2 regions of the Actinoallomurus acaciae genome follow, and region 2 is predicted to be linked to the other one. Evidence: riboswitches for the same ligand, from Rfam matches in the RefSeq annotation. Region 2 holds a riboswitch; the other holds the start of a gene.
The links. A riboswitch is a leader RNA that binds a small molecule or an ion and turns the genes downstream of it on or off. The one in region 2 is predicted to bind glycine.

Region 1: linked by a shared signal. The riboswitch ahead of gcvT (glycine cleavage system aminomethyltransferase GcvT) and the one ahead of gcvP (aminomethyl-transferring glycine dehydrogenase) in region 2 are both predicted to bind glycine.

Annotation. Positions count from the first base shown of each region.
Region 1 covers NZ_JBHLZP010000019.1:16,251-20,659, reverse strand. Annotated here, with positions in the region: gene ACFFNX_RS04745 (alpha/beta hydrolase family protein) at 220-1,443, shown strand; gene ACFFNX_RS04740 (hypothetical protein) at 1,449-2,078, opposite strand; glycine riboswitch at 2,151-2,248, shown strand; glycine riboswitch at 2,253-2,331, shown strand; gene gcvT (glycine cleavage system aminomethyltransferase GcvT) at 2,410-3,513, shown strand; gene gcvH (glycine cleavage system protein GcvH) at 3,510-3,893, shown strand; gene glyA (serine hydroxymethyltransferase) at 3,895-4,409, shown strand, end outside.
Region 2 covers NZ_JBHLZP010000411.1:227-4,635, forward strand. Annotated here, with positions in the region: gene gcvP (aminomethyl-transferring glycine dehydrogenase) at 21-2,861, opposite strand; glycine riboswitch at 2,980-3,094, opposite strand; glycine riboswitch at 3,095-3,192, opposite strand; gene ACFFNX_RS36635 (ABC transporter permease) at 3,262-4,095, opposite strand; gene ACFFNX_RS36640 (ATP-binding cassette domain-containing protein) at 4,095-4,409, opposite strand, start outside.

The sequences.
Region 1 (4,409 bases), on a different contig from region 2:
TGAGCGCCGGTGATGTCGGCGTCCTGCGGCCCGGGCCCGGACGCGGGGAACCACGACGCCCGGCACCGTCAGGGGCGTCGGCCGACCCCCACGACTCTCGCCCGGTCCTCGGGAACGGTTCGGAAAAGCCGAACCCACGACCGGCGTGGTGGCACGATTCCGCCGCCGCGCCCGGCCGGCCAGCATGAAGGCCATCCCCACGACACCGGAGGTCCTCTCATGCGCGGTTCCCGTCTCATCGGCGGTCTCCTGGCGGGCGGGCTCGCCACGGCCGCTCGCGGGACGGCCGGGCGGACCGTCTCCTCGACCTTGCCTCTGCGGCCGAACGTCCACGCGGCGGCGTCCACGAAGGCGGCGCGGCTCACGCTGCCGCCGCCCAGCGGCCCGGACGACGTCGGTACGGTCGCGCTGCGCCTGGTCGACGGGTCGCGGCACGACCCGTGGGTGCCCGCGCAGGCGTACCGGGAGCTGATGGTCAGCGTCTTCTACCCGGCGCGCGACGCCGCCGCGTACCCGCTCGCGCCGCAGATGACCCCGGCCGCGGCCGAGCACTTCGACGCCTCGCTCGGCACCCCCGTGCACCAGGGCCTGGGGCTCAAGCCCGGAACGGCCGACTGGGGCGCCACGATGACCCACTCCCACCAGGGCGCGCCCGTGGCGGCCGGCCGCCACCCGGTCGTGCTGTACTCCCCCGGCCTGGGCGACCCGCGCACGCTCGGCACCACCTTCGCCGAGGACCTCGCCTCACGCGGCTACGTCGTCGTCACGATCGACCACACCTACGACGCGTCGGAGGTGGAGTTCCCCGGCGGCCGGGTCGAGCCGTTCAAGCTGCCCCTGGACGGCGACCTGATCGCCACGCTGAAGAAGGTCATGAGCGTCCGGGTCGCCGACACGCGGTTCGTGCTCGACCGGCTGACGACGTTGCCGGACGGGCTGGGCGCCGCCGTCGACACCGCGCGGATCGGCATGGCCGGCCAGTCGGCCGGCGGCTTCACCGCCCTGCAGACCCTGCACGACGACCCGCGCGTCCGAGCCGCCGCGGACCTCGACGGCACGGTCGGGTTCGACCAGAACGACGGCGGGCCCGGCCTGTCGCCGCTCGCCGAGAGCGGCCTGCGACGGCCGTTCCTGCTGATGGGCAGCCAGGCGAGCGACCACCACACCGTACGGTCGTGGGAGGCGCTGTGGGACCACAGCACCGGGTGGAAGCGCGACCTGCACCTGCGCGGCTCGGCACACCACACCTACACCGACCTGGAGTCGCTGGCGCCGCAGCTCAAGACGGACGCGGACACCGGCTGGATCGACTCCTCGCGAGCGGTCGCCGAGCAGCGGGCGTACCTGGCGGCCTTCTTCGACCGGTGGCTGCGCGGTCGTGACGACGACGGCCTGCTGGACCGGCCGTCGCCGCGGTATCCCGATGCGACCTTCGTACGGTGAGCCCGTCAGCAGGACGGGCGTACGGTACCGCGCCGCACGCGGGGGAGCTTGCCGGCGACGCTGATCTTCACGACCGAGGTCGCGTCGATCACGGTGCCGGCAGGAAGACCGGAGCGGGCCTTGGTCAGGACCGTGTCCGACCCGGGGTACCGCAGGGACCGCGCATCGAAGATCAGCTGCGAGGTCCGCGATTCGTCGAAGGGATCGTTCCGGCTGGTGAACTCGACCGCCTTTCCGGATCGGCCGAGGGAGTTCGAGGCGTGTGGGATCACCCGGGCTCCGGGCAACTCCGCGGCGAGGCGTAGGAGGTTGTATCCCCTGCCGTCCGCGCGCTCCCGCCACTGGTCGTGTACCCGCACGTAGCCGGGCGCCCGCAACTCCGCGTTGTTCTCCGGGAACTCCACCTGCCGGGACACGGTGTCGACGCGAACGTACTGGTGGGCCCGCGGATGGATGCCCGGTTCGGCCTCGGCCACCACGGCGGCCTGGTTCAGCAGCCGTGCCGCGGCGGCGTCCGGGGTCCCCATGGTCCCGCGTGCCGGCCGCCGGCGCCCAGCACGATCGTCGCCGCGGCCACCGTGGCCATCGATGAGCGTCGCGTCATCGACCTGAGCGGAGGCGAGCATGATCTTCACGGCCGACCGCCCAGGTGGGCGGGATGCGGGCTGTCGTCGCGCGACGGGCGCTGCTAGCCTGGCGGCAGCCGTTGATCCCACGCGGGAGAGCGCCCGGGCCGCCAGTCCGGGCCGCCGAAGGAGCAACTCCTCCCCGGAACCTCTCAGGCGACGAAGACCGCGCGGAGTAGGCGACCTCTGGAAAGCGGAGCGATGCTCCCGCCGAAGGTGCAAGCCCCCCCGGGGCGAAGCTCTCAGGCGCCGATGACAGAGGGGGAGGCGCCGAGACCGCAAGCGAACCAGTGGGACGATATGACCCCCGGATCGCCCGCGCGATAAGGAGCCTGCCGCGATGTCCGCTCCGGACACCAAGAAGACACCACTCCACGAGGTCCACGAGGGCCTCGGCGCCACCCTCACCGAGTTCGCCGGATATCTCATGCCGTTGCGCTATGGCAGCGAGACGGCCGAGCACCAGGCGGTCCGGACCAGCGCCGGACTGTTCGACCTGTCCCACATGGGAGAGATCTTCGTGACCGGCCCGCAGGCCGGAGCGGCGCTCGACCACTCCCTCATCGGGCACCTGTCGGTGCTCGCCGTGGGCCGGGCGCGCTACACGATGATCTGTGCTGCCGAGGGCGGCGTCCTGGACGACCTGATCGTCTACCGGCTGGCGGCCGAGACCTACCTGGTCGTGGCCAACGCCGCGAACGCCGCCACCGTACGCTCCGAGTTGGTCGCGCGGTGCGAGAAGTTCGCCGAGGCCGCCGTCCACGACCGCTCCGACGCGTACGCGCTCGTCGCGATCCAGGGGCCGAAGGCCCACGAGATCCTGGCCAAGCTCACCGACGCCGCGCTCGGCGACCTGAAGTACTACGCGATCCTGCCCGGCGCGGTGTCCGGCGTCGACGCCCTGATCGCCCGCACCGGCTACACGGGCGAGGACGGCTTCGAGCTGTTCGTCTCCGCCGGCGACGCCGTGGCGGTCTGGGGCGCGCTGACCGAGGCCGGCGGCGACGACCTGCGGCCCTGCGGGCTGTCCGCACGCGACACGCTGCGCCTGGAGGCCGGGATGCCGCTGTACGGCAACGAGCTGACCGCCGAGACGACGCCGTTCGACGCGGGACTGGGCCGTACCGTCAAGTTCGAGAAGGGCGACTTCGTCGGGCGTGCCGCGCTGGCCGCGATCGCCGACGAGACGCCGAAGCGCACCCTCGTCGGGCTCGTCGCCAGAGGGCGGCGGGTGCCCCGGCACGGGTACGCCATCGTGGGATCAGACGGCACGCCGTGCGGAGTCGTGACCAGCGGCGCGCCATCCCCGACACTGGGCAAGCCCATCGCCATGGGCTATATCGACGCGGTCCACGCCGAAGACCCCGATCTCGCGGTGGACATCCGCGGCAAACATGAGCCGGTCGACAAGGTCGCCCTGCCTTTCTATAGGAGGACCCCGTGAGCAGCGTTCCCGAGACCCTTTCCTACACCGAAGAGCACGAGTGGATTACCGAGCCGTCCGACGGTGTTGTGACTGTGGGGATCACCGCCTACGCCGCCGAAGCCCTCGGTGACATCGTGTACGTCTCGTTGCCCCAGGAGGGCGCGACGGTGGAGGCCGGAGAGCCCTGTGGCGAGGCGGAGTCGACCAAGTCGGTGAGTGACATCTACGCGCCGGTGACGGGAGAGGTCGTGGCGGTGAACGGTGCGGTCGAGGAGGACCCGGCGGTGATCAATGCCGACCCGTACGGCGAGGGCTGGCTGCTCAAGATCCGCACTGATGGTGACAGCCCCGACCTGCTCGACGCCCCGGCCTACTCCAAGCTGATCGAGGAGGCGTGAGATGAACCTGTCCAACGCCCCTCTCGCCGAGGTCGACCCGGAGGTGGCCTCGGCCATCGCCGAGGAGTTGCGCCGCCAGCAGTCGACCCTGGAGATGATCGCCTCGGAGAACTTCGCCCCCGTGGGCGTGCTCGAGGCCCAGGGCTCGGTGATGACGAACAAGTACGCCGAGGGTTACCCGGGCCGCCGCTACTACGGCGGCTGTGAGTACGTCGACGTCACCGAGCAGCTCGCGATCGACCGCGCCAAGGCCCTGTTCGGCGCCGACCACGCGAACGTGCAGCCCCACTCGGGCGCGCAGGCCAACATCGCGGTGTACTTCGCGCTGCTCCAGCCGGGCGACACGATCCTGGGTCTGGACCTCGCCCACGGCGGGCACCTGACCCACGGCATGAAGATCAACTACTCCGGCAAGATGTTCAACGTCGCCGCCTACCACGTGGGCGAGGACGGCCTGGTCGACATGGACGAGGTCGCCCGGCTGGCACGCGAGCACCGGCCGAAGATGATCGTCGC
Region 2 (4,409 bases):
GTCCCGGGCGCCCGTACGGCTCAGGACTCGAAGGCCTCCGGCGGCGGGCAGGCGCAGACGAGGTTGCGGTCGCCGTAGGCCTGGTCGATGCGGCGCACCGGCGGCCAGTACTTGTTCTCCCGCAGCGACGGGAGCGGGAAGGCCGCCTCCTCGCGGGTGTAGGAGTGCTTCCAGTGGGTGGTCAGCAGCGAGGCCGCCGTGTGCGGGGCGTTCTTGAGCGGGTTGTCGTCGGCGTCGTAGTCGCCGGAGGCCACCCGCTCGATCTCCCGCCGGATCTCGATCAACGCGTCGCAGAAGCGGTCGAGTTCGGCGCGGTCCTCGCTCTCGGTCGGCTCGACCATCAGCGTGCCCGCCACCGGGAAGGCGAGGGTCGGGGCGTGGATGCCGTAGTCGATGAGCCGCTTGGCGACGTCCTCGGCGGTGACCTTGGTCTCCTTGGTGATCTTCCGGATGTCGATGATGCACTCGTGGGCGACGAGGCCGCCCCGGCCGGTGAAGAGCACCGGGTAGTGGCCGTCGAGCCGCTTGGCGACGTAGTTGGCGGCCAGCACCGCCACCTCGGTCGCCTCGCGCAGCCCGTCGGCGCCCATCATCGCGATGTAGGTCCACGAGATCGGCAGGATGCCCGCCGAGCCCCACGGGGCCGCCGAGATCGGACCGCTGCCCGTCTCCGGACCGGCCTCGGGCCGCAGCGGGTGGTTGGGCAGGAACGGCACGAGGTGCTCGCGCACGCCCACCGGGCCGACGCCCGGCCCCCCGCCGCCGTGCGGGATGCAGAAGGTCTTGTGGAGGTTCAGGTGCGACACGTCGGCGCCGAACTCCCCGAGGCGCGCCAGCCCGACGAGGGCGTTGAGGTTGGCGCCGTCGACGTAGACCTGGCCGCCCGCCTCGTGCACGCTCTCGCAGACCTCGGTGATCGTCTCCTCGTAGATGCCGTGCGTCGAGGGGTACGTCACCATGATCGCGGCGAGGTCGTCGCGGTACTTGTCGATCTTGGCGTGCAGGTCGTCGAGGTCGATGTCGCCGCTGTCGGTGCTCTTCACCACGACCACCCGCATCCCGGCCATCACCGCGCTGGCGGCGTTCGTGCCGTGCGCCGAGGACGGGATCAGGCAGACGTTCCGGTGGCTCTCGCCGCGTGAGGCGTGGTAACCGTGCACGGCGAGCAGGCCGGCCAGCTCCCCCTGCGAGCCGGCGTTGGGCTGCACCGACACCTTGGCGTACCCGGTGATCTCGGCCAGCCACGACTCGAGCTCGCCGATCAGATCGACGTACCCCCGCGCCTGCTCCAGCGGGGCGAACGGGTGGATCTGCGCGAACTCCGGCCAGGTGATCGGCTCCATCTCGGCCGTGGCGTTCAGCTTCATCGTGCAGGAGCCGAGCGGGATCATGGAGCGGTCCAGCGCGATGTCCTTGTCCTGGAGGCGGCGCAGGTAACGCAGCATCGCCGTCTCCGACCGGTGCGCGTGGAACACCGGGTGGGTGAGGAACCCGCTCTCGCGGCGCAGCTCCGGCGGGATCGCCTCGTGCCGGAAGAGGCCGAGGCGCTCCTCCTTCAGCCCGAACGCCCGCCACACGGCGGCGACGTGCTCCTGGGTGGTCGTCTCGTCGCAGGCGATGCCGACGTGGTCGTCGTCGACGAGACGGAGGTTGACGCCACCCTCCAGCGCGGCGTTCACGACCGCGCGTGCGCGGCCCGGAACACGTGCGAGGACGGTGTCGAAGAAGGCGTCGTGCACGACCTCGACGCCCAGGGCGCCCAGGCCGCCGCGCAGCAGGGTCGCGCGCTCGTGGACCCGCTCGGCGATGCCCGTCAGGCCCTCGGGGCCGTGGTAGACGGCGTACATGCTCGCCATCACGGCGAGCAGCACCTGGGCGGTGCAGATGTTGCTGGTGGCCTTCTCGCGGCGGATGTGCTGCTCACGGGTCTGCAGCGCGAGCCGGTACGCCTGACCGCCGTCGGCGTCGAGCGAGACGCCGACGAGCCGTCCGGGAAGCTGGCGCTGGATGCCGTCGCGCACCGACATGTAGCCGGCGTGCGGGCCGCCGAAGCCGTACGGCACGCCGAAGCGCTGCGTGGTGCCGACCGCGATGTCGGCGCCGGACTCCCCCGGCGGCCGGAGCAGCGTCAGGGCGAGCAGGTCGGCGGCGACCACGACCTGGGCACCGCGTCCGTGCGCCGCCTCGGTGAGGGGCGACAGGTCGCGTACCGCGCCGCTCGCGCCCGGGTACTGCAGCAGCACGCCGAAGAAGTCGCCCTCCGGCAGTCCCGCGGACGTGTCGGCGACGACGACCTCGATGCCCAGCGGCACCGCCCGGGTGCGGATCACCTCGGCGGTCTGCGGCAGGACGTCGGCGTCGACGAGGAAGGCGTCGCCGCTCCCCCGCGGCGCGACGCGGTGCGCCAGCGTCATCGCCTCGGCGGCGGCGGTGCCCTCGTCCAGCAGCGAGGCGTTCGCGACCGGCAGCCCGGTCAGGTCGCTCACCATCGTCTGGAAGTTCAGCAGCGCCTCGAGCCGCCCCTGGGAGATCTCCGGCTGGTACGGCGTGTAGGCGGTGTACCAGCCGGGGTTCTCCAGGACGTTGCGCAGGATCACGCCCGGGGTGATCGTGCCGTGGTAGCCGAGACCGATCATCGAGGTGAGGACCTGGTTGCGGGCGGCCAGCTCACGCAGCCGCGCCAGCGCCTCCACCTCGCTGAGCGCGGGCGGCAGGTCGAGCGGGCGGTCGGTGCGGATCCGGGCGGGCACGGCCGCGTCCACGAGCGCGCCGACACCGTCGTACCCGGCGGCCTCGGCCATCGAGGCGCGTTCGGCCGGTGAGGGTCCGATGTGGCGGGCGGCGAACGGAACCTCGGTCATGGGCCTTTCGGAGGGTGTGACCACCCGGGCCGTGTCTTCGATTCCGTCGCTGCGCTCGGTCATGGCAAGCCTCCAGGCGGGTCGGGGCGCGAGCACCACCGGGCATGCCCGATGGTGGGTCTCCCCCTCTGTCACCTGAACCTGAGAGCTTCACCGCGGCGAGCGCGGCTTGCACCTTCGGTGAGGATCGGCGGCCGGCGGTGCGGCCTCCGGGTCCCGCTTTCCAGAGGTGCCTCGCCCGTGCGGTCCTTTTGCCTGAGAGGTTCCGGGGAGGTTTGCTCCTTCGGCGCCCCTGCGCTGGCTGCACCGGGGTCTCTCCCGCACGGGTTCGACGGCGATCTCCACCCTACCGGAGGCTTATTGCCACGACGTTAAGCGCGGGCCGTTCCGACCGTAAAGGTCAGCGGTTCAGGGTGCGGAAGCGGCGGACGGTCAACGGGACGAAGATCACGAGTAGCACGCCGGACCAGATCAGCGTCGCCGCGACCGGGTGCCGCAGCGGCAGGGCGGCGTGCGCCGTGACGACGCCCGGGTTGCCGAAGAGGCCGCGGCAGGCGGCGACCATCGCGCTGACCGGGTTCCAGTCGGAGATCGCCCGCAGCCAGTCCGGCATGCCCGCCGTCGGCACGAAGGAGTTCGACAGCATCGACACCGGGAAGATCAGGGGGACCATCTGGTCGGCGGTCTCCTCGTTCTTCACCAGCAGGCCGCAGAGCACCCCGGCCCACGAGAGCGCGTACCGCAGGAAGATGAGCAGGCCGAAGGCCGCGAGCGCCCGCGGCAACCCCTCATGGATCCGCCAGCCGACGGCCAGCCCGCAGCCGATCATGATGACCATGCCGGCGAGGCCGACGATAATGTCGCCGCCGACCTGGCCGAACGGCACCGCCGACCGGGCCATCGGCATCGAGCGGAACCGGTCCATGACCCCTTTGGAGGCGTCGGTGGCCACCGCGACCATCGTGGTCATGAAGCTGGTCATCGTGGTCATCGCGAACAGGCCGGGCATGAGGTACTCCCGGTAGTTGCCGCCGCCGGGGACCTTGATCGCGCTGCCGAAGACGTAGCCGAACAGCACGATCAGGATCGCGGGGAAGACCAGCGCGCCGACCAGCTCCCCGGGCTGGGACTTGAGCTGGACGAGGTTGCGCCACACCAGGGTGACGCCGTCGGTGAGGGTCCAGCGGAGCCGGACCAGGCGGCCGGTCGGCGCGGTGGGGGCGTGGAGGGCCATCAGACGCTCACCTTCTCTTCGGTCTCTTCGGGCCTGCCGGTCAGGCGGAGGAACACCTCATCGAGGGTGGGGCGCCTCAGCGCGACGTCCTCGACCCCGACGCCGGCGCGGTCCAGCTCCCGCACGACGGCGGGCAGGGTGACGGAGCCCGCGGAGACGGGGACGCTCACCCGGCGGGACTCCGGGTCGGCGTCCGGCTCGCCGATCCGGGAGAGCACGGCGACGGCGTCGCCTAGCACGTCGGTGCCGGACACGACGACGTCGACGCGGCTGCCGATCTCGGCCTTCAGCTCGTCCGGCGTGCCCGACGCGAT